Regions from separate parts of the Paenibacillus naphthalenovorans genome, predicted to be linked through region 2. Evidence: predicted binding sites of a transcription regulator. Region 2 holds the regulator's gene; each other region holds the start of a gene.

Region 1 (10,822 bases), 920 kb from region 2:
GGGCGGGCGCGTCTTTTATACAAAATCGCCGCGATCCTGCGCCGCCGTAAAGCCGAGTTTTCCGCCTGGATGGTGGTGGAAGCGGGGAAAAGCTGGGCGGAGGCGGATGCCGATACCGCAGAAGCGATCGATTTTCTGGAGTTTTACGGCAGGGAAACGGAACGTTTGGCGCAGCGGCAGCCGCTTACGCGAATACCGGGCGAGGACAACGAGCTTACCTATATTCCGCTGGGTGTCGGCGTAATCATACCTCCATGGAATTTTCCGTTAGCCATTATGGCGGGATTGACATCGGCAGCCGTGGCTGCCGGCAATACGGTGGTGCTGAAACCGGCCAGCGCGACACCGGTTGTGGCTGCCAAGTTTATGGAGCTGCTTCAATTGGCCGGCCTGCCGGATGGAGTGGTCAACTTCCTGCCGGGTTCCGGACAGGAGGTGGGCGATTACTTGGTGGAGCATCCGCTGACCCGCTTTATCAGCTTTACGGGATCCCGCGAGGTAGGGCTGCGGATCAACGAGCTGGCGGCCAAAACCGCACCCGGCCAGCGCTGGATCAAGCGCGTAGTCGCCGAAATGGGCGGCAAGGATGCGATTATCGTCGACAGCGACAGTGACCTGGAGCTGGCGGCGGAGGCCATTACAGCGTCCGCCTTCGGGTTTGCCGGGCAAAAGTGCTCTGCCTGCTCCCGCGCCATCGTACATGAGAGCGTATATGACGATGTGCTTCGCAGGGTGGCAGAACGCGTAAGCCGTCTGCGTGTGGGTGATCCGTCCGATCCTGAGATTGACGTGGGGCCGGTGATCGACGCCAAGGCTCACCTTAAAATTCTCGAATATCTGGAAATTGGAAGCACGGAAGGCAGGGTAGTTTGCGGAGGCGGAGCGGGAGATGCCAAGGGATATTATATCGAGCCGACAGTAATTGCCGATGTCGACGTCAAGGCGCGGATCGCGCAAGAGGAAATTTTCGGACCGGTGGTTGCGTTTATCAAAGCGGCCTCGTTTGACCAGGCGCTCGAACTGGCCAATGATTCGGAGTACGGGCTGACCGGAGCCGTTATTTCAAGAAATAGGGCTCATTTGGAGAAGGCCCGTACTGAGTTTCATGTCGGCAATCTGTATTTCAACCGCAAATGCACGGGAGCGCTGGTGGGAGTTCATCCGTTCGGCGGCTTCAACATGTCGGGAACGGATTCGAAAGCGGGGGGACGCGATTATCTGCTTCAGTTTACCCAAGCCAAGGTCGTCTCCGAACGCTTCTGACGGGAGGGGATCTGCGACAAAACCTGACCCCGGGGGTCAGGTTTTGGAATGCACCCGTTAAGTAAGCTGCGTCCATGGCGCGGTGCAAAGAATATGCTTACGACGGTAATGGATACGTTTTGAACTGTTCTATGAAGGTCATGCGGCCCGTTTTGCCGATAAATTCAGACATGTTGTCTCCGTAGTGCATAAGCAGCACTTTTTCCTGCACTTCCTCGGGCAGAGTAAGCAGCTCGTCAAGGCAAGCGTGTACGGTACCGGGACAGAACAATTGACAGTCATGCAGAATGACTTCGCAGCCTTGTTCATGCAATCCGGTCAGCAGCGTCTTGCTAAACCTCATGTCTGCGCTGTAAAACACCTTGCCGTTGAGCAGAAAGGAGTAGCTCGCTTTACCGGGGATATGATCGGTAGGCAGCAGCTCCACGGTCAGTTTCGGATGGATGGAAGTCGGCGTTCGTTCCGCCAAAGCAGCGACTTCGAAATAATCGTTCAAGCCGACAAGGCCCTCCGCCTTGTTCTCAAGTCCTCCCCGAAGCGTATGCTCCCACAAGACGGCTTCCAGCGGAGCCGGGACGAGCAGCTTGATTTTACGTTTGAATACATACCTGTACTGAAAAGCAAGTTCTTCGAGCCCGCCTACATGATCCGCATGAATATGTGAGATGAGCACCGCATCGATCCGGTCGAGCGGAATGCCGAGCTCGTACAATGCTCTGGGAGCGGTAATTCCGCAGTCGATTAATAACGTGAAGCCGTCGGCATGAATCAATGCGTTGTTGTTGTAAAAGTTTTTGGCAAATGCGCTTCCCGTACCGATCATTTGAATTTGCAGGCTCATTCGCGATCCTCCACTCGCCTATGGCATACCAGCCGAATATTATTTAATCTACCATGTTTTTTATGAAGGATTCAAGAACATTTTGACAGGTTTTGGATCAGGAAAGAATGGGGGGATAAGGATTGAAAAACGAACATATGTTCTATATAATGAGGTAAAGATCATGAAATTTCGGGTGGGCGAATATGCGGAATAGTGCGATAGAGCTGTGGATTCATCAATATATAGTGACTTTGCATCTGCTTAAAGCGCTGGAGCTGGACCGCAAATACGCCGGAGCGATGAAGCTGTCCCGGATTTGGAACGGATTGTTCGAACGGCTGTCCATTCGGGTGGAGAGGGAGCACGTCGGCATAAAACAGCGGCTGCGCAAGAGCGGATGCCGCATCGTGCTTGAAGAAATCACGCCGGAGCGGAATTATCACGTCATGTACGTGTATCAGGGCTACGAATTTCACTGCTCGATCATGCCGGCCGTGCTCAGGGGCAAGTGTGAAGAGAAGCTGCAGGAACTGCTGGAAGCAAAGGAGTAAGCCCCGCGGACAGCACGGGGAAGACCGGGGAATTTCCCGGGCAAGCGCACGAAACGTCACAGCTCGTCAAAAAGACGGGACATCATTCGACATTCATGTTCGCGCCCTTATTGGCATATTTTGTATAATTAATCAGTGAATACCTTTATAAATAACTAGATATAGATTTTTTTTCAAAAAAAGTTTGGGCTTTTCCCACAAACACCGCAACTCTTGCGAACCATCGGAGTATAAGATAACATACCAAGAACACGATGGAGGTTGCTTGAAATGAAGGTGCCGCGATTGCTGACGTTGATGCTGTCGCTTTCCCTCTTCGGGACGACAGGGGTCTACGCCAGTTCCATGTGGGGCGAGTTTGAAGGTTATGTGAAAGCCAAAGTGCTGATTAACAATGCGGAAAGACCGTTCAAGGACGGCGAGACACCCGCTTTTTTGATTAAAGGAAGCACCGTGCTTCCCGTTCGTGCCCTGTCCGAATCTCTGCAAGCTCTGGTCAAATGGGATGACGCCTCGAAGACCGTATCCATTTACAAGCCGAATGTACACATGTTTGTAGCGAAGAAAGTCAATGACGATTATTCCATTAATCAGCCGTTTGGCGGAGTCAAAAAGGGAGACCGGCTGGACTTTGCGGTATTTGCTCAAGTGGACAGCCTGACCATACCGATCCACTCCTTTAAGATTTCCATCATATCGCCTAGCGGCGAGGAAGTGGCGGTTCATGAGAAGGTCGTCGGCGGTCAAAGGGAAAGCTTCTGGTATCCGTGGCCGTTTAACGTATCGTTTAATGAAGCCGGCAAATATGTAGTGAAATTTTCCATTAAAGATAGCGAAACGGGCAGTTATACCGTAGTCTCGGAGAAACTGATCGTTTCCGGAGAGTAGAACCGAATGAGGATGGCGCTAAACGCCGTCCTTTTTGCTTTTTTAGGGGCTGTTGCGAAGCCTGTTTTGGCGGGCCGGATTTTTGTGGGGAGCCCCGGGCTGTACACGGTAAAGAAATCCGATGATGAGGTTTTCCTTTCATTGACTTGGGACCATGGGCGTGATACGATACGAGGGAACAATATTACTTATAATGACGAAACGAGGTTTTCCCATGAGCGAACATATTCATGACGCTTCCTGCGACCATGATCATGAGGATGATATTTTTATAGTAACCGATGAAAATGGCGTTGAACACGAGATGGTTATGGTATACACCTTTGAAGCAAACGATCGGGCCTATGCAGTGCTTCTTGACCGGAATGATGTAGAGGCTGACGGTGTTATTTTCCGCATTGAAGAAGAAAACGATGAAGCCTTCCTGGCCAGCATTGAGGACGAGGAAGAGTGGGATCGCGTTGTTCAGATTTACAACGAGATCGTGGAAGAACAGCAAGAGCAGTCATAACATCCAAAGCAAAGAACCCTTCTTGAAGGCAAGAAGGGTTCTTTGCTTGAACACGGACATGCAAGAAAAAAGCAGCCTGTCTGTTACCTGCATCATCATAAGTACGTCATTTGCCGGGAAAGATCATGCCCTATTTCCGCGGATTGAAGTACATGACGCGCCCGTTGAATAAATGAAGCTCGGCTTTCCACAGCTTGGCCAAATATTTGCAAAACTCATTGCCCTTTGCTTTATCCCCATGTGTACAGTCATCCGGCAGGACGACCTGAACATAATGGCGCTCTGTACCGGCCTGTGTTTCGGAACCGACACCCATGACGATATATTTGTAGAGGGGGTTTTTTCCTTTTAAATAAAACCATTGGCCCTCCGCCTCGGGCTTCGTTTCCAGCGTATACGGAAACCCTGCATCATCGTACTCCCATTCGAGCTGACGGCCTGTAAGGGCCAGCTGATCCCGGTAATGCATCAGCTGATTCTTCAGTTCATCCAGCGTTAACGAGGAAACGGCGGACCCTTCGACGAACTTAATATAAGCGCTTTGCGCCATGATGAATGCACCTGCCTACATAATGGACTGGAAAGGTTTTCTTGTGTCAAGCACCATGACCATCATAGCATTAAGAAAAACCAAATACAATACTGCTTAAGGCTTTTGCGGACAGCTGAGCAGACAGCAGGAAAAGGGGATACCTATGAACCAAAGCGGATTGTTCAGCGATTATTTGCTGGTTACGGATATGGACGGGACGCTGCTGAACAGCGAAAAGGACATTAGCCCGGAGAATCTAGCCGCAATCGAGCGGTTTACGCAGCACGGCGGACGGTTTACCCTGGCAACGGGGCGCATAGCGTCTTCCGTCAGGCGCTATGTCAACCGGTTGCCGGTCAACGCTCCGGTCATTCTTAGCAACGGTGCCGTCATCTATGATTACGAAGGTGAGAAATCGCTGTGGGTGAGGACGCTGCCTGCATCCTGCAGAAATGTGCTGAAGCGGGTCTTGGAACGGTTTCCGGAGCTGGGCGTTGAAATATACGCCAGGGACGGCCATGCGCCCTATATTTTGCAGGACAACGATACCACGGAGCGCCACCGGCGGATTGAGGGGTTTGCCCTGCAGACGATTCGGTTAACTGATGCACTGTCTGAGCCTTGGATCAAAATACTGTTCGCCTGGGAACCGGCATGGCTGGATGAAGTCGCTGCGGCCGTGAACGAGCTTACAGGGGATGCGGAGGTTGTCTGGGTCCGGTCGGACGATAAATACCTGGAGATGCTGCCGCAGGGGGCGACCAAGGGTCATGCGCTGGAGCAGCTCAGTAGGCAAGTCGGTGTTCCGATGGAGCGCTGTGTGGCGATGGGGGATCATCTGAACGATCTGGAGATGATCCGGCGGGCCGGCATCGGCATCGCCGTTGCCAACGCTCATCCGAAGCTGCTGCAGTCTGCCGTCCATTCCTGCAAGCATCATAACGAGCATGCGGTAGCCGACGTCATTGCCTGGCTGGAGGAGCGGATAAAGCAAAGAGGATGGTAAAACAGAGCAAGGCCAGCCCCAATACGGGGCGGCCATGCGGTACGTGGTTAAAAAATCGCCGGTGTTTCCACGATAACTTTGATATTTTCGATGCTGCGGTCCTCGGGTCCTTTCACAGGCAGACCGACTTCGATATGCTCCGTAATATAGTCGATCAGATCCTGGGAGATGACTTCTCCCGGCAGGAGAATCGGAATGCCCGGCGGGTACACGTAAATGAATTCCGCGATGATGCGGTCCGCCGATTCCTTGAACGGGATAATTTCGGTATCCCCGTAGAAAGCGTCGCGCGGAGACAAGCTCAGCTGCGGTATTTTCGGTATTTTGATCACCAGCTCATTCGCTTGGCGGATCGAGTAGTTCTCTTGAGAGAGTCTGCGCAGCGCGGTGAGAAGAATGTCGATGTTCTCGCGCGTATCCCCGGGGGTGACCAGGCACAAAATGTTATACATATCGCTAAGCTCGACTTCAATATTGTACTGCTCCCGGAGCCAATTTTCCGCATCGTACCCGGTAATGCCCAGATGACGCACATGGATGCTGATCTTCGTCGGGTCGTAATCGTACGTCGCTTCCTTGCCCAGAATCTCTTCTCCAAAGCAGTAAAGCCCCGGTATGCGGTTGATTTCCTCCCGAGCGTAGGAAGCCAGCTCGAGGGCCCGGTCGGCCAGCTCTTTGCCGTTCAAAGCCAAGTAGCGCCTTGCGCAGTCGAGAGAACCCAGCAAAATGTACGAGGTGGAAGTGGTCGTCAGCATACTGATAATCGTCTTGGCGCGCATGATGTTGACCCGGCCTTCACGGATATTAAGCACGGAGCTTTGCGTCATCGAGCCGCCTAGCTTGTGGACGCTCGTCGCGGCCATGTCCGCGCCTGCCTGCATAGCCGACATCGGCAGCCTGTTGCTAAAATGGATCAACACGCCATGGGCCTCGTCCACCAGCACCGGAATGTTATAGCTGTGAACGACGTCCACGATTTCTTTCAGATTGGCGCACACCCCGTAATATGTCGGATTGATGATCAGCACCGCTTTGGCATCGGGATGAATTTCAAGCGCGCGCCGTACCGACTTGGTCGTTACGCCGTGATCGATCCCCAAGGATTCGTCGCGCACCGGCTTCAGGAACACAGGCTTCGCCCCGGCGAAAATAATCGCTGCCAGCACCGATTTGTGCACGTTGCGCGGCACAATGATTTTGTCTCCTTCCGAGCAAACGGTCAAGATCATCGTCATGATGGCGCCGCTTGTTCCCTGGACGGAGAAAAAGGTGTGATCGGCTCCGAACGCTTCCGCAGCGAGCTTCTGCGACTCTTCAATGACGCCGGTGGGCTGATGCAAATCGTCGAGTGGAGCTATATTAATCAGGTCGATGGACAACGCGTTATCGCCGATAAACTCCCGGAATTCCGGGTCCATCCCGACCCCTTTCTTATGTCCTGGAATATGAAACTGCACCGGATTACGGCCGGCATGCTCCTTCAATGCGGTAAACAAGGGAGTTTTCGTTTGATCCACAGCTTATCCCTTCCCTTCTTGATCGAATTATCATAAACAAAGCGAAAAATAAACAAACAAAATGAGTATAGCAAAATGCGACAAGGATGCAAGCGGTTTTTACGAGCAATTCGGAATTTATCTCGACAAAATCTTCGGGACCTTGATAGTTTGATAATTTTGCAGGTAATTTAACCGGGGGGTTTGTCTATTTTGTTAATCTTGCCCGGGTTCGTTTCCATCGACAAATAAGATGTGGTACGATAAAGAAAGAAAACTAATGCAATCGGGAGGAACCCATTACCACATGAACAAACAGCTCGCCATCATCATGGTGCTGCTGATGACGATTTTTATCGGCTTCGGTATCATCATTCCTGTACTTCCCGACGCCGTGACGGGATCGGGAGCGGAGAATTTTCATTTGGGTATGCTGCTTTCGGTTTACTCATTGGCGTCTTTCCTGATGTCCCCGGTATGGGGAGGGCTGTCCGACCGGGTCGGCCGGCGTCCGCTCATCATGATCGGCGCACTCGGATTCAGTATCAGCTTCTTGCTTTTTGGACTTGCATTGGAAAGCCTTTGGCTTATGTACGTTTCCCGCATATTGGGAGGATTGTTTTCCGGAGCGGCCACCGCTTGCGCCGTCGCTTACGTTGCCGATGTCACATCGGACGAGGACCGGACCAAAGGCATGGGTCTTGTAGGCATGTCGATCGGTTTGGGCTTTATTTTCGGACCTGCGCTCGGAGGCATACTTAGTCAATGGGGGATTCAAGTACCGTTCTTCGCTGCCGCCGCGCTGGCTTTGGGCACCTTCGTGTTCGCCTACTTCAAGCTGCCGGAATCGTTGACGGAGGAAAAGCGCAGCAAACCGCAGGAAGCCAGGGCTTCCCGTTGGAGCGCGTTTGTAGGATCGCTCAAATATTTGTATATCCTATCGTTTTTCGTATCATTCTCGCTCGCGGGACTGGAAGCGACGTTGCTTTTGTTCCAGAGAGATCAGATCGGCGCGACGCCGGCACAGCTGGGGATTATGTTTGCGGTCAGCGGCATTGTCGGAGCCTTGATTCAAGGCGGTGTCGTACGGCGTCTCATCAAAAAAGGACAGGAGGCCCGTGTGGTCGGAATCGGCCTTGTGCTTTCGGCGCTAGGTTTCGTACTCATTTTATTCTCGTCGAACCTGCTTACGGCTTCGATCTATTTGAGCGTCTTTGCCGCGGGGAACGCCCTGATCCGCCCGTGCGTCACTTCGCTCATTACACAGAAGACCCCGGTCGGGCAGGGCGTAGCGTCCGGCTTAAGCTCGTCGATGGACAGCCTGGGACGCATCTCGGGCCCGCTGTTGGGAGCGGGAATCTATGATTACAGCAGCACTTTGCCGTTCCTTACCGGAGCTCTGCTGTCTGTAGGGGCGCTCTATTTGCTGTACCGCTTCATCGTGTTGGACCGAAACGGCACCCGGGCATCCGCCCAACCGCTTTAACCGACCCAATAAGCCGCCGCATCGAATGTTTCGCAGCGGCGGCTTATTTTTTTCGCGTACGGAGTAGTGAAGAGGATAAGATGCAAATCAGCCATGAAATACATAAAAAGACGGGGAGAACACCGTCAGATTGTTGGCAAAGCCCCGATTTTTTCGGGGCCTTTGTTTATATATCCTCAATATTTTCCAGACCTGCAACGCAAGGCGTTGAAATGAAGCTTAAAAGCAGAAGATCGCCTATGATCCCGCCCTCTTGGCCAGGATATTGGCGATCTTCTTTATGTTCTGGCATGTAGCGGTTAGCAGCGCTTGTTGCTGCACTTTTTGGCGTCCTCGGAAACGGCAGTAGCGAAGCCCGTGGAGCTCTTTGGCGTCCGCAAAGCTTCGCTCAATCGTTTGATATCTGAGCCGGTATAGATACCGCCCGGACTTGCTTTTTCCGTTTGCACGTACCCATTCCTTACTTTCATGCCACACATGCCTGGTTATCACTTTTGTTTTGTTTCGGGAACGGGTGCATTGCTTGAGCACAGGACACTGCGCGCAATGCTTCGGGTCCGATTGGTATTGCCGATATCCTTCACGGTCTGTTGTGCTGTATTTAAGCTCGTGTTTCTGAGGACAGATGTATACGTTCTTTTCCGCATCGTATTTAAATCGCCATTCGGCTATTAAACCTTTCACCGTGTGAACGCCCTTTGGCCTATGACAGCGTATTTGTTTTTCTCCTGCAGTCTCTTGCAGATATGCGATGTAAAATACCCGGCATCCAGTGCAACAGCTTCCAGTGACTTTTCAAATCCGAATTTCTTTACAACGTGTTCAAGACGGTCAATGTAGGGAACAGAATCATGGACACTACCAGATAAGTAAAGTAGTTTTTAACTGCGCAGGGACGGCCCTGTTTTCTTAACTTCTCGTTTCCATACAGAAAAAAAGGCCATACTTGCTCTCTTACTCGACCTTTTTGGTTCATCGCCGCCCACTTTAATAAATTATGGGCAAGGGAAAGCCACCCGACCTCCAGGCTCACTTTGGGCAAGCGGCGAAGCAGGAAACGCCGGAAGTTCCGGTTGTTTTTCATTTGTCCGAACACACTCTCCGGTTCGATCATGCGTCGAACCGACAACGCATAGCCTTCCTCACTTCGCAGCTTTTCCTGCGTGCTCTCATAACGAAAGTCCAGCGTTTGTCCGCCTGGACATGTCCACGTATCGGTTTCCTCGTCGTAGTGCCAGTTGTCGATTTTGCTGATGTCCGTTTGCCACTTTTTCGATTTCTCTTTGTGGTAGGTGCTGTATTTGATAATGGCCTGGACTTCTTCTTGCTCCAAATAGGCGTAGTTTTCTTCTCCGCCATACCCTGCATCGGCAATGACGGTTCCCGGCAGTTTGCCTAAAGCCGCTTTCACTTTCTCCAGATGCGGTTTCAAGCAGCGTGTATCCGTTGGACGCTGATGCAGGCTGTAACTGACAATAAATTGGTTCTCCGTTCCGATCTGTACGTTGTATCCGGGCTTCAATTGCCCATTTCGCATGTGATCTTCCTTCATTCGCATGAACGTTGCGTCCGGATCGGTTTTGCTGCAGCTGTTCCGCTCTCCCAGCACTTCCTGATGTCGTTCATACTTTTGTAGCCGGGGGGCAGCAGGTCCTTCCGCAGCATCCGTACCGCTTTTTTTAGCGGCTTGTCTTTAGGCTTGTGCTGCAGCTTGGCCTTGTGCTTTACCACTGCCTTTCCCCATACAAACGTATACTTATTGGCATTGGCCTCGATCTTGGTTCCGTCAACGAAATAGTGCTCCAGCCTGACGTACTTCTCCTCGACAAGAAAACCCAAAATGGCCGTAAAAACCGTTTCAAGGAAGTCTTTCATCCGCTCGGAGCGTCACTTCCATTTTACCAAGGTTTGGCTTCTTTTTGTTTTACAAAAATGAAAAAGGGGTACCCCCGTCACCTCGGTGACTTATGGGACACCCCCGACGGGGAGAACCCCGTCTTTTTATGATGGATTACACGTTATTCTGTCTTTTTGTCGCCGACAGCATGCTTGCGGTCAACCATTTTCTCGATCCACGGCGTCATCTCGTCCTTGATTTTGCCGATCAGCTGCTCCTTGGTTATGCCCTTGCTCTGAGCGATCTCCGCCAACGATTTGCCGGCTTTAAGCTGCGCCTTTAACTCGTCCTCGGAAATGCCGAGAATGCCGGCCAGCTTGTCCTTGGCAGGCAATATCATATGATGCTTGCCGCCGTGCATTCGAAACT
Region 2 (10,822 bases):
TCATCCAGGTTCGGACATGCGGGGTAACCGAACGAAAACCGCTGCCCGCGGTATTTGGCTCCGAACCTCTCCTGCATGGTCATCTCCGCCGGATCCGGGAAGCCCCATACGTCGCGCATCATTTGATGGATGCGCTCGGCGAATGCTTCCGCCGTTTCAAGAGCGGCCGCCTGCAATGCGTGAGAACGCAGATAATCGCCTTTCTCACGCCATTCAGCCGCCAATTCGCTGATCCCATGGCCGGCTGTGACGACAAGGAAACCGACATAATCCATCTCGCCGCTTTCTACCGGCTTTAAGAAATCGGCCAGACAGAGATAAGGCTCTTTTTGCTGCCGCGGAAAACTAAATTTCTGCAGCACCTTGGTATGATCTTCCGGGTCGTAAACCAGCACATCGTCGCCATCGGCCTGAGCCGGGAAGAAGCGATACATACCGTGGGCTTTAATAATGCCTTCACGCTGCGCTTCGAATAAAATCTGATCTACCGTTTCCTTCAACTGAACAGCTTTCGGGTCCTTCTCGGCCAGCAATCGATCGACTTTACCTTTCAGCCCCAAATGGTGTCCAAGCAGCATCTGCATGTTGATATAAGGCATCAAATGACTGATCGGATAATCGCGCAGCACGCGGCGTTCCAAATCCGGCGGCTGCTGTACCGGCACCGTCCGGTCTAACGTAGATACCTTCACCCGTGTCAGCTCAGGCATTTGCTCTTCCTTACGCCCGGATTCCTTCACATCCGACTCCATGCTTTCTCTCAGCTCACGAATCAATTGCTGCTTTTGTTCCGGGTCGCTGAGCTTGTTCGCGATTTCCAAGCCATCCATCGCGTCTTTGGCATAAAGGACAAGGCCGTCATATTCCGGAGCAATCCGTGTCTTGGTAAACTTCCGTGTTAATGCGGCTCCGCCCACAAGAATAGGAACATCAATTCCCGCATTCTTCAAGTCTTGAGCGGTAACGATCATTTGCTGTGCCGATTTGACAAGCAGTCCCGACAGACCGATCGCATCCGCCTTCTCTTTGCGGTACGCTTCAATCAACTGCTCGGGCGGAACTTTGATGCCCAAGTTGATAATTTTATATCCGTTATTGGACAAAATGATTTCGACGAGGTTTTTACCAATGTCATGTACATCGCCCTTCACCGTTGCCAAGATGATTTTTCCTTTGACGGCGCTCTCCGTCTTTTCCATGAACTGCTCCAAATGCGAAACCGATGCCTTCATCACTTCAGCACTCTGCAGTACCTCGGCTACGATGAGCTCGTTGTTATTGAAAAGCCGTCCGACTTCCTCCATCCCTTTCATCAGAGGACCGTTAATGATCTCAAGCGGCGAATATTTTTGCAGCGCGTCGTTCAAATCCGGAATCAGGCCTTCTTTGGTGCCTTCTACCACATAAGAAGCCAGACGCTCCTCCAAGGTCAGATTGGAAATCTTCTCTTTCTTCTCGACCTTCTTGCTGCGGAAATGCGCAACAAACGCGGCCAGCGTATCATCATTGGTATCATAGATGAGGTTTTCCGCCAATCTCCGCTCTTCTTCAGGAATGGACGCATAACGTTCCAGCTTCTCCGTATTGACAATAGCGTAATCCAGTCCTGCCTTCGTACAGTGGTACAAAAAGACGGCGTTAAGCACTTCACGCCCAGCCTCCGGGAGACCGAACGAGACGTTGCTGAGACCGAGGATCGTTTCCGTATCCGGCATCGCTTCCTTGATCATGCGAATGCCGTCAATCGTTTCTTTCGCCGATCCGATATACTGCTGATCACCCGTACCTACAGGAAAAACGAGAGGGTCAAAAATGATATCGTTCGGGTTCATTCCATATTTGTTCACAAGCAGATCATAGGAGCGCCGGGCAACCTCCAGTTTGTCTTTCGCTGTAATAGCTTGTCCCCGTTCGTCAATAGTACCTACGACAGCAGCTGCGCCATATTTATGAATGAGCGGTACGACTTTCTCGAACTTCTCTTCGCCATCCTCCAGGTTGATCGAGTTAATGATCGCCTTGCCCTGAGAATACTTTAGGCCCAGCTCAATGACCCGGTGGTCCGTGGAGTCGAGCATCAGCGGTACCTTTACTTTCTTGACGACAAGCTCCAGAAACTTCTGCATATCCGCCATCTCGTCGCGATCCGGATCCTGCAGGCAGACGTCGATCACGTGGGCTCCGCCCTTCACTTGAGCGCGGGCAATTTCCGACGCTTCCTCATACTTGCCTTCAGCAATCAGGCGCTTAAATTTACGCGAACCCAGAACGTTTGTTCTCTCTCCAACCATGTACGGACGATTCGCGTCTTCAATATATACCGTCTCTATCCCGGAAACGGCCGGCGGGTGAGTCCCTCTATGCACCCGAGGCTTGTATGAGCTGAGCGTCTCCGCCAAGGCTCGAATATGGTCAGGCGTTGTACCGCAGCAGCCTCCGGCAATGTTCAGCCAACCCTGCTCGGCGAATCCCGCCATCTTCATCGCTAACGTCTCCGGAGATTCATGGTAATTTCCGTTCTCATCCGGCAGTCCTGCATTCGGGTAACAGCTGACGGCCGTACCGGCGATATCGGCCAGCGTCCGAATATGATCCCGCATAAATTCCGGTCCCGTCGCGCAGTTCAAACCGATCGAAATCGGCTCCAAATGCTCGAGGGAAATATAGAACGACTCGATGTTTTGACCGGCAAGCGTCGTCCCCATCGGTTCGATCGTACCGGAAATCATCAGAGGAAGCTTCCTGCCCATCTGATCGAACGCCTTGCGAATGCCGATGCTTCCGGCTTTCACGTTAAGCGTATCTTGGGAAGTCTCCAGCAGCAGCGCATCTACGCCGGCTTCGATTAACGCCAGCGCTTGTTCATAATAGCTGTCGATCAATTCATCGAATGTGACGCCGCCTGTGACCGAAAGCGTCTTGGTTGTCGGACCCATGGCGCCTGCCACATAACGCGGCCATTCCGGTGTACTGTATTTATTAGCTGCCTCGATAGCCAGCTTGGCTGCAGCCAGATTGATTTCCCGGGCACGATCCTGCAGACCATATTCCGCGAGCACCACGCTGGTAGCTCCGAAGGTATTGGTCTCAACGATATCCGCGCCTGCGGCAAAATAAGCTTCATGAATTTTACGGATAATATCCGGTCTGGTAAGAACAAGGATTTCATTACACCCGTCCAGCTCTTCCCCGCCGAAATCTTCCGCAGTGAGATTTTCCTGCTGGATCATGGTACCCATGGCACCATCCAATATCATAATTTTCTTTTGTAATTGCTCTTGCAAGGATGACTTATCCATCAATAATCCCCTTTCAAACTGCCGCCATACCTGTCGTCTCTTTTTCTCAACCAGCATCTCTTTCGTCGCTGTCGAATAAACACGAAATTCAGCAAATCGTTTATCCCTAAAGTGTACCAGAAACATGCCATGATGAAAAGGAACTTCCATCATGTTCAACAGCTCACGATGCAAAAAGATTGAAATCTTTCTCCAATACTCATCGACAGATGTGGCACCTTTCACTATAATATATATAGAAACGAACAATTCTTATAGGAGAAGAGGGATTTACCATGGCAGAAATCAGAATTCGCAATACCAACGAACGAATCACCGGCGAGCAAAATGTCAAGGCATTTTTGGATAAGCAAGAGGTGCTGTATGAACACTGGAACGCTGCGAAGCTGCCGGCTGAGCTTCAAGAAAAATTTGTACTGACCGATGATGAAAAAGCGCAAATTTTATCCACTTTCGATGCGGAAATCCGCGATCTTGCAAACCGCCGCGGGTACCGGACATGGGACGTCATCGCTCTTTCCGATGCGACGCCCAACCTGGATGAACTGCTTAAAAAATTCGAGCAGGTGCATACGCATACGGAAGATGAAGTGCGCGCCATTACAGCAGGTAAAGGCATATTCATTATTAAAGGCAGCGACGATGTAGGCTATTTTGACGTCGAACTGGAAGCAGGTGATGTCATTTCCGTACCGGAGAACAAGCCTCACTTCTTCACTTTGATGGAAAACCGCCAAATCGTGGCCGTTCGCCTCTTTATTGAAACGGAAGGCTGGATTGCACACCCGTTCGAGGATCCGACGTTCCAGAAGGCATAATTAAATAACAATGAACCCCGCCATATAAGGAGGCCACGGAAGAACTTACACTTTTTCTCGGGGCAGCCAAAGCAGGACGACGAAAAAGGGGCCGTCCCAAAAGTAGCTTTTAGCTACGCAGGGACGGCCCTGTTTTCTTAACTTCTCGTTTCCATACAGAAAAAAAGGTCGAGTAGAGGGCTATACTTGCTCTCTTACTCGACCTTTTTGGTGCATCGCCGCCCACTTTAATAAATTATGGGCAAGGGAAAGCCACCCGACCTCCAGGCTCACTTTGGGCAAGCCGCGAAGCAGGAAACGCCGGCAGTTCCGGTTGTTTTTCATTTGTCCGAACACACTCTCCGGTTCGATCATACGTCGAACCGACATCGCGTAGCCTTCCTCACTTCGCAGCTTTTCCCGCGTCTGCTGCTTGTAACGATGGTATTTGAGACTCACTCGGATTTCCCGGTTCCCTTTGGCTTTCGTGCAGGCGTCTTTTAAAGGACAGCCTGTACACTCCCGACTCCGGAATAGTGCTCCAGCTTGACGTACTTCTCCTCGACAAGAAAACCCAAAATGGCTGTAAAAACCGTTTCGAGAACATCTTTCATCCGCTCGGAGCGGAAGCGGTTAATGGTGCGGAAATCCGGCCGCTGTCTGGCCGCAAGCCACATGAACATGATATTTTCGCGGACGGCTTTGCGATCTGACGAGAGGAATAGATTCGCTGGGTGTAGGCGTACACGATGACTTTCGTAAGCATTTTCGGTTGGCAGCTATCCTGCCCCCACCCGGGTAAGCAGCTGCAAAGATATTGTCGTCTAACCGATTAACCGCATCATTGACAATGCGGACCAGATGCCCCGCGGGAATATCTTCTTCTAAATCCATTGGCAGACAGAGTTGATCCATGTTATATTGAATGTACAAAAGAAGCCCTCCTTTGAATGGTTGCTCGTCACTTCCATTTTACCAAGGTTTGGCTTCTTTTTGTTTTACAAAATTAAAAAAGGGGGTATCCCCGTCACCTCAGTGACCTCCATCCGATTCAAGGTTCCGAACAATCTGGTCAAAAAGCGGCATCGAGTTTAAAGACTATGAATGGCCGGAACCAGTACTTCCTAAATTCAGAGAGCATTAAAACGAATTAACCGACTTCAATCAAGTCGGTTACTTTTTCATATATTGAACTTTTTACTAGCCAGTTGCTCTAAGACTGAGTCAAACCGTACGGGGGACGGTTTATATCCAAATGCTATTGGCTGGAATGAATCATTGTATGGGGTTTCAGGCCAAACGATTTCTAAAGAGAAAATACGGGAACATTAGGTGTGATCACAAGCATTAATCTTCCCATGCCAATAAAACCAGGTGAATCGAATAGCTTAATTATACAGGAAAAAAGGTACAGCCTTCTCATTTATTTTAGGGACTGTACCTTTTTTAATCCAAAGGGACTTTTTCAGTGGCCTCCCCTAACAGAGGGGTTTTCTTTTACCGACAATATGATAAAGTATTAGGACCAATTTACAACGAATCGATGACCGATTGAATCTCACGCAAGCTTTTGATTTCGTGCGACGGTACGATGTCATCCGTACGCTTTAGGCCGTGGCGGTTGATCCACATATTGCGCATACCGACGGTATTGGAGCCGAGAATATCCGTCGTCAGCTTATCCCCGATCATCACACCTTCATCCGCTTGAATCCCTAACAAACCCATTGCGTGTTCAAAGATCGCAGCCGCCGGCTTCCCTTGACCGAAATCTCCGGAGATGACGATATGATCAAAATACGGAGCAAGCTCAGGAACGCCTGCCAGCTTTTCCTGTTGCAAATCGGGCGAACCGTTCGTCAAAAGGAGCAGCTGGTACCGGCCCTTCAGCTGCTCCAGCACCTCGAATGTTTCCTCATAGACGATAGGGCGATTTCTTCGTTCTACGGGAAACAGCTCTCCAAGTTTATAGCCAAGCTCCTTGTCTTCAATGCCTACCGCTTTCAACCCGCGTGTCCAAGACTCGGTACGGTATTGGGGAGCCAGCGCTTGAAGCTTGCGAAATTCTTCTTGTTTCCCTTGGGTAAAATGCGCCCAGAGTCCTTCAAACGGGTTAATTCCGATCATTTTTGTGAACGGGAACGTCTCGTACGATTCATATAAAGCGCGGGCTTCACGTCGTACGGCTTCCTCCAACTGATCCGGATCCACTTGATAATGTTTAGCCGCTTCAGCACAGGTTGCTTGAAAAGCTTCTTTCACACTGCGGTCGTCCCACAGCAGCGTATCATCCAAATCAAAAAGTACTGCTTTGATCGCCATAAAAAGTGTTCCTCTTTCCAGATGTTAATCTTGTATTAACGTCACGTTGTATTTTTCAGCATACTCCTGAAGCTTGATTCTGGCGGAATCGATCGGAAACATATGATAGATCTTGGTGAAAACCCACCGTTTTCCTTTTGCCTTAAAGTTAATGACTATCGCGTCTTTGCTTATGGTAATATCCTTGATTTGGTCCGCGTCATAAAAACGGTCCCCACCAAATCGGCGGGAAGATAAGGTTTTTTTATCGATTTTCAAAAAAGGGCGACGAATCCAATAAATCAGTAACGCCAGAAATATATAGCTTGCTCCTGTAATCCAATACAGCTGTTCTTGCCCGGGTTGATTCCGAAACACGATAAAGCAAAAAACACCGGTAGCCACGAGCAGCATCGGCAAAAACCAGCTCCGGCCTTTGAATATGACCGAACCGTCGGCATTTACTCCCGATATCTCACCTTTTCCGCTCTTCCTCCGCTGCATATTAGAAATTTTCGTATTTTTACGAACCATACGTTCCCACTTACGTGACATGATGAGTGCCCCTTATATCGTCATTTACACCTTGCGCGAAAATTTATCAATAAATCGGGTTGGATATTCGTATTCCAGAGCGCTTACATCATCCAGACGCTGCCACAAGGAGTCGTCCAGCTTCCAATCCACCGCTCCCATGTTTTCCTCGAATTGTTCCAATGTCCGCGCGCCAAAAATAGGAGAAGTGATGCCCGGTTTATGAATCAACCAGTTCAATGCCACCTGAGCCGGGGTCTTGTCCGTCTCATGGGCAACCGAAATCAATTCATCCAGAATGCGGAAGTTTTTCTCCGTATTGCGAATTTCCCAACGGCTTTCTCCCGTTTTAGACGCCAAACGCCCTTCCGTCGGTTCCTGTCCACGAACATATCTTCCTGTCAAGAAGCCGCCGCCAAGAGGAGCCCAAGGGATCACACCAACGTTTTCCTCCAAACAAAGAGGCAAAACCTCACGATCCATTGTACGGCATACTAAACTGTACTGCGGTTGAATGGAGATAAAACGGGCATAACGATTAAAGTCACTGATGCTTAATGATTTCATCAGCTGATAGGCCAAAAAGTTGGAGCAGCCGATATACCGTACTTTGCCTGAAGTAACCAGATCATCCAAAGTTCTCAATGTTTCTTCTATGGGCGTAATTTGATCCCATACATGCATTTGATATAAATCGATATAATCAGTGCCTAATCGACGAAGACTGGCTTCCACACCGTCGAGAATATGTTTTCGGGATAAACCGACGTGATTGACATTATTACCTGTAGGAAAGCGTACCTTGGTCGCCAAGATCACATCGGAACGACGCTCCCGAATCGCTTTTCCCACGATCTCTTCGGAAACACCGGAGACATACACATCCGCCGTATCAATAAAGTTTCCTCCGCGATCCAAAAAACGATGAACCATTTCAATCGAGTCTTGTTCGTTTGTCGTATTTCCGAATGTCATTGTTCCTAAACAAAGCTCGGAAACGGCAATTCCGCTTTTGCCCAAAACACGATAATTCATCCCTTAACCCCCCTTCTTACTTCTTCTCTTCCTGATCAACAAACTTGATGTTATCCAGTTGACCACGCAAGGAGGTTTTAAAAGAATCGATATACTTCCTTCTTAATCCATTGCGTTCATCCAGTTCGGCATCGGTTAGCCCTTCCGATTTCGCTTTGCGGGCCAATTCGTTAATTCGCCGCACCAATGCATCATGATTCGATTCACTCATGCCGATCCTCCCGGTAATGTCATTTCAAATTATACTTTGACATTACCGAATCTGATTGTCAAGAGAAGCAATACGGCACATGCGCAGCGATTAGGGAAGCAACAATTTTTGTCCTACTTGCAAATGGGAATTCTTAAGATGGTTGATCCCTTTGATCTGATGTATATATTCCCTTATATCCTGTCCTTGGTCCGCATATTGAGAGGCAATGCTCCAAAGCGTGTCCCCCGATTCAACCTCCACGTAAGAATATATCTGAGGCTGCGAGGATGCCGCATGAACATCTTGGTCAAAAAAGAAGCTGAACATCGTAGAGATAAAGAACACTGCACAAAAAAGCAAGGCACCCAAAACGGCAGCGTGAACATATGTTCCCTTATTATTATCATTATGCTTGGTTAGCATTACCTGGCGGGAATGATAGTTATGTATAAGCCGAGAATTTTGAATCATCATGATCGACCTCCAAACATTTGTTCTGTTTTTAATCTATCAGGAACATTTGTTTGTGTCAACCATTTATTCGAACTTATGTTTGTACGAACTCCGGTTCTATGTTATACTTCTAAGTAATGATTACCAAAAATGGAGTGATGATCTTGAGCAAAATTTCCAATCGGCAGCAGGCGATTCTAGACTTTATCAAGAATGAGGTCAGAGAAAAAGGCTATCCCCCTTCAGTAAGAGAGATCGGAGAGGCTGTGGGACTGGCATCCAGTTCCACAGTTCACGGGCACTTGGAACGTTTGGAAAAGAAAGGAATGATTCGCAGAGACCCGACGAAGCCGAGAGCTATTGAAATATTGGACGGAAGCTCGGCGGACGGCGCATTCTCCGTATCGGTTGCCAGAGTGCCTTTGATCGGGCGCGTTACCGCCGGCGTACCTATTACCGCGACGGAGAACATCGAGGATTACTTCCCGCTGCCCAGCCATTATGTAAAAAATGATAACGTCTTTATGCTAAGCGTAATCGGAGAAAGTATGATCGAGGCCGGTATTCATAACGGGGATTATGTTATCGTACGCCAGCAGCAAACCGCCAATAACGGAGATATTGTCGTTGCCATGACCGAAGACGATGAAGCGACAGTGAAAACCTTTTATAAGGAAAAGGATCATATTCGACTGCAGCCTGAGAACCCGACGATGGAGCCGCTGAGACTCAAGAACGTCACGATCTTGGGCAAAGTCATTGGTGTATTCAGAAATATTCAATAATTTTTTCCCTTTCACCGCCGATTCCGCCGGTTGAAAGGGATTTTTTATATCAACGCATTTATGGCGAGTCTTTGGAAAGCGAAGAAGGATTTTACCGCTGAAATCCACTTTTTATGAGCCCAGTGCACCGCAGGAAATCTTGTTGAGCGTTTGCAAGCATATGATCTGCGTAAAATAAGCCTGTTCCGGCGTTATGCGGATAAGCGGCTTGTTTAGGCTTGTTTATATATGATCCTCAATTAGAAAAACCAAAAATCTACGTCGTCACCATAGCTCCACCGTTGACATGGACAACCTCACCGGTCACATAGCTGGAATCATCTGATGCCAGAAACACGTAAGCCGGAGCCAGCTCGAACGGCTGCCCTGCACGCTTCATCGGAGTATCCAGGCCGAAGCGCGATACTTCATACGCCGAATAGCTGGAGACGATCAGCGGAGTCCAGATTGGCCCCGGAGCGACGGCATTGACCCGAATTCCCCGTTTCACCAAGGATAGAGCCAGCGAACGCGTGAACGAGACGACGGCTCCTTTTGTGGAAGAATAATCGATCAGCTCGGGTGCACCTCTATATGCGGTGATCGAGGCCGTATTCACAATCGCGCTTCCCGGCTTCAGATAGGGAAGCGCGGCTTTCGTCATATAGAACATCGGGTAAATGTTCGTGCTGTACGTATTGTGCAGCTGTTCGGCGGAAATGTCGGACACGCTTTCCTGCGGAAACTGAACGGCCTGATTCAAAATCAAGATATCGATTTTTCCAAAGGTGCGGAGCGTTTGATATACCGCTTCCCGGCACACCGTTTCCATCCTCAGGTCGCCGGGTATGAGCAAGCATGCTCTGCCGAGCTGCTCGATGCGCTGTTTTGTTTCGTATGCGTCCCGATGCTCATATAAATACGGGATGGCTATATCGGCTCCTTCCTTGGCAAAGGCGACGGCGACCGCCCGACCGATGCCGCTGTCACCGCCGGTAACGATTGCAACCTTGCCGCGCAGCTTGCCGCTGCCGACGTAGTGCGGGTTTTCAAAAATCGGACGGGGCGTCATTTTGTACTCCAGTCCGGGCTGCACGGGCTGATGTTGAGGCGGGAATGCAACCGGCTCCTCGATACATTTCGTTTCTTTTCCATAATAGGGATAAACGGGTATCATATTGACCTCCTGAACTTCTTATTCAGATGGCCTATTGTATTCCAGCAGGATCGTAACTGTGCAGCCTGGCTGGAACTTGCGTCCACTCCGCTAAGGGAAAAAGCGATGGCCGCGCCTATGGAGCCTCATTCTACTTACAGAGGTCAGCCAAAACAACAAATAATGCCCACAAAAAGAAAAATCCCTTAACGCTTAAAGCGCCAAGGGATTCCCCGATTAATACAGCGTCAAATATTGATCCCGCTCCCATTGATGAACCTGAGTGCGGT
Region 3 (10,822 bases), 1.5 Mb from region 2:
TTAAACGGCCGGATAAAGAGCTGTGGGAGAAGTTTGCGCATATCGAAAAGTGGACTCTGCAAACGGCCGGGATTTATCCTGAAGGTGTATGGTTGAACGAATGCGATAAGCAGCTGGTCACAAGCAGGCTTCAGGAAGTGTATGATCCCGCAATGGCTGAACGGATGTTTGCCAACCAGAACAGACCGGTAGACGGAGGCTATGAACCCATTCCGATCGGCTATGTATCCATCGCCATGATCGAAGATGACTTGAGAGTGAAGCGGGAACAGGATTCAGCCGAAAATCGGCTTCGCATGACGATAGCCGGCGATGATGTCGAGGTCATGTACACACTGGATTCAGCCACCCGCAAAATTGTGGATTATCAAGTAATCAGGTCCAACTATTAAGCGAGTGGGAAAAACCTTTTGGATCATCGCCCAGGCCTGTCCCGGTTCTCCGATATAGTGGTTGAGCGTGCTTGGGCGGGCTGTCAAATCCTCGCAAAGCTGAACTTGTATAGCATCTGCCGTACGGATGAATACTTACCTTAAGATGTCTGTATATTCTGAGGGAGGTATTATGAAAAAGCTTTATCTTTTGGCATCGATCTTACTGCTGTTCTTTGCAATCCATCCTGTTCAAGCCAAGAGCGTTGTACCCTATGAAGAACAATGGCAGAGTACGGATGATACCGGCAGGTATGAGGCCAACAGGTATAGATCGGGCAGAGGCTCTTATACGGGCGGAAGAACCGGGGGAATTGCGCCCGGCACGGGAACCGCTCCAAGGACGCCCGGCGATTATGCAAGAAACAACCCCAGAACCGCCGTTCCCCCCGGAGGAGGCGCAGCGGCCCCCAGACCAGGAACCGGCTTGGGCGGATGGTTCGGCGGATTGGCTGCCGGCGCTATCCTGGGCAGTATTCTGAATCCGTTCGGCTTCTTTGGCTGGGGGTACGGGTTCGGTACGCCGTACGGCATATTCTCGATTCTCGGGCTGCTAATTTGGGGAGCGATTTTGGTTTTTGCGTACCGCTGGTTTAAGCGGGCGATGAGAAACAGTTAGCCCATCCATGGCGTCACGCAATCAAGGCGAAGCAGCGTTCCGGTTAACTCATCTAGTCGAATGTAAAAGATAATTGGACAGGCTCGGACGATGTTGGATCAAGGTCCGCCGGTCCGCCGTTTTCTTGAAGGAACGGCCGGTAAGCGGGCACGCGATATTTTTGCAGCAGCGCATGAAGCCGGTCCATGATTTCAGTTCTGTACTGCTTTGGAGCGTATGGAGAGCGGCTGTACAGCTTCGCAAAGGGTTCCAGCATTTGGGGATAATGCTCGCGCAGCGTACCGAAAAACCATGACTTCACGGCATTCGTGTTCAGCCGGAGCACCGATCCCATAATAAAATGAGCACCCGCTTCGGACGAATGCTTAACGACTTGTTCCATTGAACCCGGGCCATCCGTCAAGAAGGGAAGGATTGGCGCCATAAAAATGCCGGCTTCCACACCTTCCCCGGTTAAGCGCTCTAAAGCTTCCAGCCTTCGCTGCGGCGAGGGAGTCATGGGTTCAAAATGACGCCACACTTCCTTATCCAATGTGTTCAGACTGATGTTGACGGAGCTGCCGGTAAGCTTCTTGAGGATATCCAGATCGCGCAAAATCAACGGGGAACGGGTCGTAATGCTGACTGGAATCCGGTAAGCCGCAAGCACTTCCAGACATTGGCGGGTGAGCAGCATACGGCTTTCGAGCGGTTGGTAAGGATCCGTTGCCGTGCCGATGGCCACTTTGCCCAGCTTTCCCCGTCCGTTTTTTGAGCGGAGTATGCGTACAACCTGAGCTTCGAGAGCCTCGCGGGCATTGTTTTTATATAAAATATGATGCTGAAACGTATCATCCGCATCCATGCCCAGAAACGAATGAGTGGAGCGGGCATAACAGAAGCTGCAGCCGTGCTGGCAGCCGCGGTAAGGATTAATAGACCAGTCAAACGGCATGGATGGGGCTTTAACCGGATTCAGCACCTGCTTGGCATGAAGCGGTTCAAAGGTTGTTGGCAAAGCCACTTTAACATCCATCCTTTCACCTGAAATAGGAATATATGTTCTGTAAACGAATTATAAAACGGAACATTTGTTCTGTCAAACTTACTGACGAAAGAAAGGAGCCATAACAAGATGGCGAGAAGAAGAGGGAGAAGGCCTCTTGTACCGGGGGCTGGACATGGATTGGATATGCTTAAGGCGGAAGTGATGCAGCGTGCAGGATATTCGGTGAGCCGGGACCGACCCGATCTGGTGAAATACGAGGTGGCCCGTTCGTTATGCGTTCCCTTGCAGACCGCGAATAACGGAAACCTATCCACCGAGGAGGCAGGCAAAATCGGAGGCCAGATCGGCGGACGTATGGTACGGGAAATGATCCGCATGGCCCAGGAGCAGTTGACGAAACAGTAACCGGGCCTTCAGAGCGTCTTCTGACGAGCAGAACGTCAGAAGGCGCAAGCAATGAAATGATGGGCCTTCCGGTTGACGGCCTATCTTTATTTTTTCTTTTTTTTACAATATTTGTTGAAAAAGAAATAATGAAATCTTATGATAGGACTATATATACTACAGTCTTGGACAAGGGAGGAGTTTTCCATGTACAAAGTATGGCGCAGACTCCTTCCGAAGCATCATTTTGGTTCCGATATAATTGAAAGTCTGACTCGCATGATTTTTATTCTGGGACTATTTTTTCTGTTTATGATCATATGGATCAATGGTTGCCTGAACCGATTGAATGAAGAAATCATGCAGTTGGAGAAAATTTCGAGACATGTGCTTATTTTGCAAAAAGCGTTTATCGATCAGGTAACCGCCCGGCAAAGTTATCATTTGACCGGAGACGCAGCGTTTTTGCAGTCTTTTGAGAGTTCATCATCGGACTACATACAATCGGTGAGGGAATTGCAAAACGCTGTCACCGCTTATCCTGAATTTCTCGAACCTATCCGGAAATTAGTAGAAGCGGGCATGCATTGGCAGGACAAATACGGATCACTGGAAGCCTTGAAAAATGGCAAAACATTGACGACCGGGGAGCTGCTCGAAGGAAAAACGATCGCCGATGATTTTCGCAACCGGTCCATGGAAATTTCCCGTATGCTTCACGCCAAGCAATCGGAAGTATCCAAAGCTTACACATCCGGGATTACAAAAATGTTGTATACGTCCATTGCCGTCTGTGCGCTGGTGATAGGCCTGGTCGTAACCGATGTGGTTCAGAAGCTGCGGCGGATTATCCGGCCGATCAAAGAGTTAAGCTCCGCTGTCGAAGGATATGCCCGGCAAAAGTTTGATGTGCCTGTGCCGTCCCTGAAAAAAAATGATGAGCTTGGCAAGCTTTTCGATCATATCGAACATATGCGGCTGATGCTGAGGGAGCATTTTGAACAGAGCCGGCGGCAGGTGTATCTGGACGGTTTAACCGGCATCGGGAACCGGCGTTACTTTGATGAATCTCTTGATTTGGCATTCGAACGGGCAACATCGGAGGGAGAGGCGTTCAGCCTGATCCTGATGGATATCGACCGGTTCAAATGGTTTAATGATACCTATGGTCATGCGGAAGGCGACAGGCTGTTGAGGCACGTTACCGGTATCGTGCAAAGAATGTTGCCGGATCATATGGTGTTCGCCAGATACGGAGGGGAAGAATTTGCGGTTATTGTCCCGGGGCTCGACATGAATGAAACGATGATCGTGGCAGAGATGCTGCGAAGCGAAGTGGAACGGCAAGCGCTGGATTCCTACCGGATCACGGCGAGCTTTGGCATCTCTTCTTTAAGAAAAGGCGATACGGCGGAAGCGCTGCTGGTGCGTGCGGATCAAGCGTTGTACGCTTCCAAAAAAAACGGACGCAATTGTGTTTCGGCAAGATAAAAAATCTAAGGACCCCACGGGCCTCGCCACGGTGGTATCCTCGGCTGTGTACGCCCAGCATGGGCGTGATCTCTAGGGTGAAAGTCCCGAACGGGGGCTGGCGAGCGTCTACCGTTAGCCAAGGGTCGGTGTTGAGTGCTTTAACCATCCTTGCAGAAATTGGGGATGTGACAAGATTTCTTTCTCCAAAGAAGCCAGCATGCTATGCCGGACTTGTGCCATCCGTTCATCAATCCGGAAAAACGCGTTATACGGGGAACATAACGAAAGAGGGAAGAGCAACACTGCGATGGATTCTGGTAGGGAGAGCGCCTTGACAAAACCGACCTTAGGTTATGATTGGTTATTAAGCAAGCCAGGGAAAATGCAGGCAGGGTCAAAAAACGAAAATGGCCCGGTCCAGTTTGTTATTGCCATTTTTCGATCCACAAGCAATACATATTTTTTGAACAAGGGACTTGCATGTTTTCATAGGTGAGAGGACGGGGGTTAGCCGCCCTCTCTTACTCGGTTACTCTTTCGGATGTTCCGCATCGTATTCAGCCGAGTATTGTGCAAGAGACTTGATTTTACCGTGCGGCCGCTGAGTTTGCTTACGGATTTTCCATTGGTTTTCCTCACGTCGTTTGGAATGGCTCATCCCTTGTCAGCTCCTTTGCTTCACGTTAAATAAAGTGGTCTTGCTTTTTTAGCATGGCGGAGCTCAAGAGGTTTTATGCTTGACTAAATTTTCACGAGCCGGTACGCGCTGCCGCAAAGATGTTTGCTTTAAAACGCAGCTGCAGGTCAGATACAATCAAAAGAAGCTTAAGAACGGGTGGAGTAGATGAGGGCGTTTTTTTGGAACGGTTGTTTGTCGTATCTGTTGATCGGATTGGCCCATGTCATTATGGGATCTCTTCTTCCTGAAATGTTGGTTTACTATAACAAGGATTACAGCGATGGCGGTCTTCTGGTATCGTTTCAGTTCACGGGGTTTCTGATCGGTGTGCTCGCAGGCCCATGGTGCGCCCGACAGCTTGGGAAAAGGGGAGCTATCCTGATGTGTCTGTTCTGCCTGAGTGCAGCGCAGCTGGTCTTTTTTTCGCTGCCGGCCTGGGGGCTTGTGCTCGCCGTCGCACCCGTGGCCGGCTTCGGATTCGGAATGGTGGAGACCATTATCGGTGCTTTAGTGATTCAATATATGGAGGACAGTCAAAAAACGTCATCCATGGCAAGGCTGGAGGTATTTTTCGGCTTAGGCGCTCTATTGATGCCGCTTTTCTCTTCCGCCTTCATCGCCGCCGGCTGGTGGCGGGGCGCTTTCCTGAGCTTGAGCCTCCTTTCCGTGATCGTACTGGTTCTTTGGGCGAAGCTGCCTCTGGGCAGAATGCAGAGTTTGATGGGACGGCAGGACGGGGGGCAGGCCGCAGAAGCCCGTACCCGGCTGAGAATGAGCGGCGGTTCCTGGACGCTGTTGATCCTGTTTTTACTTGTATTTGTGGTTTATGTAGGGACCGAGATGAGCGTGGCCAACTTCTTGCCGTCCATACTTGTTGAGAATGTCGGGGTTAAACCGGAGATCGGAGCACTCGGGGCAACCTGTTTCTGGGGCGCAATAACCGTCGGGAGATTATTTGCCGCTCAACTGGCGGAGAAGGTAGGCAAAACCCGTTATTTACTGCTCGGGTCTTTAGGAGGCGCCGTAATTTTGGCCGGATTTAACATGGCAAGCGGAGCAGCAGCCAGCTTTACGCTGATTCTGCTCCTTGGACTTGTGATGTCAGGCATGTTTGCCGTTGCGCTTGTTTATGCCAACGAGTTCTTCCGTGGAAGGGAGGAACGGATCACCAGCATGCTGATCGCGGCAGGCGGGGTTGGCGGCGCACTCGTTCCACTGCTGACGGGATGGCTTATGGAACGTCTGTCCATACAACAGGCCTTGTGGGCATTGGTTCTGTTCTATGCGCTGATGTTTGTTCTGGTGCTTCAAGCTTCGCGGTCGGTGGAAGGAAAAGACGGCTCATCGGCTTCGGCCCAAGACTCCGGGGGATAAGCAGGGCTGTTCCCCGATCAATCAAGCGAAGCGAACATTGGAGCGTATCTGATCATGCTTATTATGCAGTAAACAAAAAACGGCCAGCAGGGCCGTCTTCCGACATTCATTCATTTTTATTGTCATCTTGATTCAAATGCAAGTCTTCCAGCGTATACCGATGATTCCACAAAAATTCCATATCGTACTCCGTTGAATCGTTCGCAAGAAGTTGAAGTAAAACGACGATAAATCCAATGAGGATCGCTCCGAACAACGCCAACCACATCAGAAGCTGAATCGTATGGTACATACGGACACGCTCCCTTTCGGTTTTGTTGCTATTATCGTATGAACCGTTCCTCCAAGAGTTGATCCCGATGATGCGGAATTTATGATGGCTAATCCTTGTCAGCGGCCGAATGGGCGGCTATAATGGAAATGAACATCATAAAAAGGCTAAAACGAATAGGAGCCCGGTAAACCATGGCTCCTATTCGTTTTATCAGATCTTATGGAGACGGAATGATGAAATGGACAAGAAAATGGAGATTGACCCTGATCCGTCTGCTCCGGGTAAAATCGGCCGACCGTCATGTCGCCTTTGGACTTGTTGTCGGTTTTGTTCCGTGCTGGCTGCCTACTTTCGGCATAGGAGCCTTTCTTTCAGCCGCCCTCGCGCGCTTGTTTAAGGCCAGTGTAACGGCCGCTCTGGCATCCGCCGCCGTCGGTTCCGTTCTTTGGCCGGCCCTGTTCTACCTCAATTATAAAATCGGCGGGCTCGTATCTTTGCTCTTCAGCAGACATACTCCTGCGGAAATCGAAATCGATGAAGTGGAGTATATGGAAGCTGCAGAGAACGTTCAAAGCCGGGCACAGATAGGCATTGATTTTACAGTGGGCGCCTTGATCAACAGCGTCGTATTCTCTGTTATAGGCTACTATGTTATTCTGGCCATTCTCAACAGATACCGTGTACCGCTGCTTAATAAACTGCGTTCTTAAGTAATTCTTAGATGCGGCAGCGGCCAGCGGTTATAATATTTCTTCCCTGCTTAATATCTGTTTGAAAATGCGGGTTAAATGACGGACATCCTCTTCGGGTAAATCCCCGAAATAAGCCTCGACCACTCTCTTCTTATGAGCTCTCAAGGCTTCGATGACTTCCCGGCCTTTATCCGTAATCTCCATCATGACAACCCTGCGGTCTTCCTCCGACCGGGTTCTTTTGGCAAAGCCTCCGGCAATCAGTTTGTCGGATAACGTTGTAACGGCACCGGAAGTAATCCACAGCGCCTCGGCGATTTGGGACACCTTGAGCGGCCCGTCGCTATTCAATTTTTCCAAAATAATCGCTTGGGAAGCCGATACACCCTGTTCTTCAAATCGGGACCAGCTTGTTCTTATCCTGCGAAATAATTGTCTGAATGTTTCTTCCAACTCATATAAGTCTTGACGGCTTGTCATGGAATCCCCCTTCATTCACCGGTCTATATAAACTATTGTACCACGAATAGCCTAAATTCCCGAAGCATATGTGCAAGAGAATGTAAATGATATGAGGAGGATTTATACATAATGAACCAACCGCATGTCGTCCAGCCTCAGCCGGTATTTCAGGTAGACCCGTTCGTCGTCCAAGCGCTTCGAGCTGTCCTTGGCAAAAAGCTGGTGGTTGAGACGATCAAGGGGAGTGTTTCCGGAGACTTGAGGGATGTAAAGCCGGATCATGTCGTGGTGCAGCAAGCTGACGGAAAGCCGGTTTATGTCCGAATTTTCCAAATCGTCTGGAGCATGCCGGTATGAATCTGTCCATTCAAACACAAACCGTTTGCGTGAAACATGCGAACGGTTTTTGTAATGCGATGATGATCATCGACATTGTCCCCAAACTAATGACAGTTTCAAGACAATCGGAGAAGGCTGGTTGTATGGCCAACGTTTTCATGGTAATCTTGTGGTTGAAGCGCTGCATGTTAGGTCAACTTTGGGGAGTGAATCGCCTTGACATATGACTCCATATATTGGCTCATCCTGGGGGCCGGGTGTATTTTGACAGGTCTGGTAGGAATCGGCTCCATGATCAAAACCGGGAAGCTTCTTTGGTCTTTTTTGGCGGGAACTGCGGTTAACATGATCATTACATTTCCTGCCTGCTGGTGGTGGGCGTTGGTGTTTGCAGGACCGGATCACCATTTTTCACGCATGTTCGGCTTGTTCGGATTATTGATTTCGTTTGTAAACAACGAAGTGCTGCTGTTTTTCGCCCAATTCGTCATGAAAAAGAAAACGGGCGGAGAGCCTGCGTCCACCAAAGGATGACTTTCCCGGCTGTTTTGTAACAAAACTGTAATCTGTCTTTTATTTGATATTAATGTTGCCGGTCTATAATAAATATCGACCCCCTTTTTAATATATATCCCTTGACGGCCTGTAATCCAAACGATTACGGGTTATTTTTTGCGCATAGGATAAAAAAGGCTCCGCGGCTCGGCGTACCGGACCGGGAGTCTTTTCGTTTGCGTATCCTTAGAAGGAAGCAGCCAGCTTGGAAGCTTGGTTCAGTCCTTCTTCCACGATGGATTGTGCGCGATCTGGGAATTGATTGTGTCCTTCGATAACCGTTACTTCAATATCTTTGATTCCGAAGAAGCCCATGATGGTTTTGACGTAATTAAGCGACATTTCCAATTGAGCCGCCGGACCTTCAGAGTAAACGCCGCCGCGAGCGTTAAGCAGGACTACCTTTTTGTCGCCGGCAAGTCCTACAGGGCCTTCAGCGGTATATTTGAACGTTTTACCTGCTTGGCAGAGGTAAGTCAGGTATGTGATCAGCTGTGCAGGGACAGTGAAGTTCCACAATGGAAAAGCAATAACCACTTTATCAGCAGCCAGGAATTGGTTCAGATAGCGGTTAACGATGTCGGTCGCTTGCTTTTCTTCGGCAGTCAGCTCTATACCGTTAGCAAGCTTGTACATACCGGTCATGGAAGTGGAGTCGTAATAAGGAAGATTTTCCGCGAACAGGTCCAGCTCCGTAATTTGATCCGCCGGATGGGATTTTTTATAGCTCTCCAAAAAAGTATTGTACAGCTTTACGCTGATCGCCTGATCGGCAGGGCGGTCGTTCGCTTTGATAAATAATACATTAGACATGATGCAGCCTCCTTTAGTATGAAGAAATTAAATGTTCAACAACTTACTTAACGTAAGTATAATAAACCATGTCACTTACTAAAGTCAAGTGAATTATTTATATATAGCTCTTTGCCTCAAACCGGCTCCTTACTCTGCATCTTTGGTCAAAAATGTTCTTTCATTGGCATCCCAGCGAAAATTGGCAATGAAGAATCCGACGATACTAAACACCACGAGACGAATTGTAAACCATGATCCGTTGAAAGACTGTTGGGAGAACCATTCGACAGCCGTAAAGAGAAAGGTCAGCAGCAGTCCCCAGGTCACTACTCCGTAATACATTACATATTTCGCTTTTCCCATTTGCCTTGTTTTCCGCCATTTGCCGGCTTGTGCTTTATTCATATTCCTTCGGTCCTCCTGATCGGCTTGCCTTATAAGCTCATCCATTCGCGACCCATTCACCGAATTCCTGCATGTTCAGAGAACGTTCACAGGTAAGCCGGGTAATTTTAAAATGTTTTGCCGTTTCTTTTATCATTATTCCATATAATGCTTATACTGCAAAATAAAGGGTTTTGGGATGGCGGATCGCGCCAGCGTTCGTGTATTGTTCACTTTACAGCAAAATATGGTACAATCGGCTAAAATGATATGAAGGCAGGAAGTGATGAAGAATGGGCAAATTATTGATTTTTTCCTTGTTGTGGTGGGTTCTGGGCAATCCTTTTGTGGCCATTATTGTGGTTATCATCCTTTTTTATTTGCTGGATCGCCGCTTTATTGGAATGACACCGAGCGTGCTCAAGCCTTTCAAGAGATCGCGGCGCTTGTCGAAGCTTAAAGAGGAGCTTCGCCTGAGTCCGCACCATACATCGACCAAGCTGGATATTGCCAGAATCTATATGGAACAAAAAAAATACGCTGCTGCGCTTGAACTGCTGGATCAGGTAGGCGAGGTCATGGAGGATTCTGCGGATGTGCTGAGCGAGAAGGGAATCTGCAAGCTGAAGCTCGGAGCGGTGGAAGAAGGAGAGCGTTTGATCCTGCAGGCGGTGCAACTGAATCCCAGGGTAAAATACGGCGATCCTTATCTTAAACTGGGCGAAGCCTTCGCGGATACGGATGCAAAGAAAGCGATTGGATATCTGGAACGGTTCCGTGAGGTGAATTCCTCCTCTTGCGAAGCGTACTATTTGCTAGGTCAATTATACCGCAAGTTGGGCAGAGAAGAAGAAGCCCGCCGGTCGTTCCGCGAGGCGGTAGAACTGTACCGGGGGCTTCCGAAATACAAACGGCGCCATGAACGCCGTTGGGCGCTGCTTGCCCGTTTGAAATCATAATGATGCCGTTGCTTTTGCGGAATCTCTCATTGGCGAGAAGGGCTTGAGATCCTCAAGAGGCTTGTCTCCTGCCGCGATCTGAGCAACAATTCTGCCGGTGACCGGAGCAAGCAGAATCCCGTTTCTATAATGACCTGTGGCGAAAATCAATCCGGGAAGCTCACTGGTTTCGCCGAGATACGGCAGCCCGTCACGTGTCCCGGGGCGCAGACCTGCCCAGGAGCTTATAAATTCGGCCTCTTCTATCCGCGGCAGCAGCGCGGCCGCTTTGCCGTGAAGCTCGGCTATGGCCTTTACGGTGACTTGCTTATCGAAACCGGCTTCCGCTTGCGTCGCTCCGATGATATAGCTGCCGTCCAGCTTCGGTACGATATAGCAGCCATGAGTAAATACGGTTGAACGGATGATCGGAGC

The links. Region 2 encodes LexA, which represses DNA repair genes until DNA is damaged. Its sites were predicted from a motif close to CGAACATATGTTCG; they were not measured.
Region 1: the regulator LexA is predicted to act here: its motif matches at 2,235-2,248, upstream of IJ22_RS05370 (YhjD family protein).
Region 3: the regulator LexA is predicted to act here: its motif matches at 2,114-2,127, upstream of IJ22_RS02625 (SPL family radical SAM protein).

Annotation. Positions count from the first base shown of each region.
Region 1 covers NZ_CP013652.1:1,117,397-1,128,218, forward strand. The annotation lists gene pruA (L-glutamate gamma-semialdehyde dehydrogenase) at 1-1,263, shown strand, start outside; gene IJ22_RS05365 (MBL fold metallo-hydrolase) at 1,361-2,104, opposite strand; gene IJ22_RS05370 (YhjD family protein) at 2,290-2,637, shown strand; gene IJ22_RS05375 (stalk domain-containing protein) at 2,908-3,525, shown strand; gene IJ22_RS05385 (DUF1292 domain-containing protein) at 3,740-4,036, shown strand; gene IJ22_RS05390 (DUF1885 family protein) at 4,167-4,586, opposite strand; gene IJ22_RS05395 (Cof-type HAD-IIB family hydrolase) at 4,732-5,574, shown strand; gene IJ22_RS05400 (aminotransferase class I/II-fold pyridoxal phosphate-dependent enzyme) at 5,622-7,091, opposite strand; gene IJ22_RS05405 (MFS transporter) at 7,378-8,556, shown strand; partial or broken gene IJ22_RS05410 (transposase) at 8,794-9,419, opposite strand; partial or broken gene IJ22_RS26670 (transposase) at 9,368-10,443, opposite strand; gene IJ22_RS05425 (hypothetical protein) at 10,575-10,822, opposite strand, start outside.
Region 2 covers NZ_CP013652.1:2,039,318-2,050,139, forward strand. The annotation lists gene metH (methionine synthase) at 1-3,299, opposite strand, end outside; gene IJ22_RS10185 (1,2-dihydroxy-3-keto-5-methylthiopentene dioxygenase) at 3,575-4,117, shown strand; partial or broken gene IJ22_RS26705 (transposase) at 4,298-4,576, opposite strand; partial or broken gene IJ22_RS27270 (transposase) at 4,630-5,029, opposite strand; gene IJ22_RS10195 (HAD family hydrolase) at 5,627-6,418, opposite strand; gene IJ22_RS10200 (hypothetical protein) at 6,443-6,952, opposite strand; gene IJ22_RS10205 (aldo/keto reductase) at 6,977-7,966, opposite strand; gene IJ22_RS10210 (DUF896 domain-containing protein) at 7,983-8,177, opposite strand; gene yneA (cell division suppressor protein YneA) at 8,268-8,633, opposite strand; gene lexA (transcriptional repressor LexA) at 8,777-9,397, shown strand; gene IJ22_RS10225 (SDR family oxidoreductase) at 9,654-10,553, opposite strand; gene glnA (type I glutamate--ammonia ligase) at 10,770-10,822, opposite strand, start outside.
Region 3 covers NZ_CP013652.1:549,861-560,682, forward strand. The annotation lists gene IJ22_RS02615 (copper amine oxidase N-terminal domain-containing protein) at 1-392, shown strand, start outside; gene IJ22_RS02620 (hypothetical protein) at 565-1,050, shown strand; gene IJ22_RS02625 (SPL family radical SAM protein) at 1,103-2,053, opposite strand; gene IJ22_RS02630 (alpha/beta-type small acid-soluble spore protein) at 2,165-2,443, shown strand; gene IJ22_RS02635 (sensor domain-containing diguanylate cyclase) at 2,630-3,913, shown strand; gene IJ22_RS27105 (transposase) at 3,973-4,230, shown strand; gene IJ22_RS26645 (DUF6254 family protein) at 4,425-4,553, opposite strand; gene IJ22_RS02640 (MFS transporter) at 4,740-5,948, shown strand; gene IJ22_RS02645 (hypothetical protein) at 6,055-6,240, opposite strand; gene IJ22_RS02650 (DUF2062 domain-containing protein) at 6,414-6,932, shown strand; gene IJ22_RS02655 (MarR family winged helix-turn-helix transcriptional regulator) at 6,963-7,394, opposite strand; gene IJ22_RS02660 (DUF2642 domain-containing protein) at 7,506-7,733, shown strand; gene IJ22_RS02670 (hypothetical protein) at 7,932-8,249, shown strand; gene IJ22_RS02675 (FMN-dependent NADH-azoreductase) at 8,457-9,083, opposite strand; gene IJ22_RS02680 (hypothetical protein) at 9,213-9,470, opposite strand; gene IJ22_RS02685 (tetratricopeptide repeat protein) at 9,743-10,408, shown strand; gene thiO (glycine oxidase ThiO) at 10,403-10,822, opposite strand, start outside.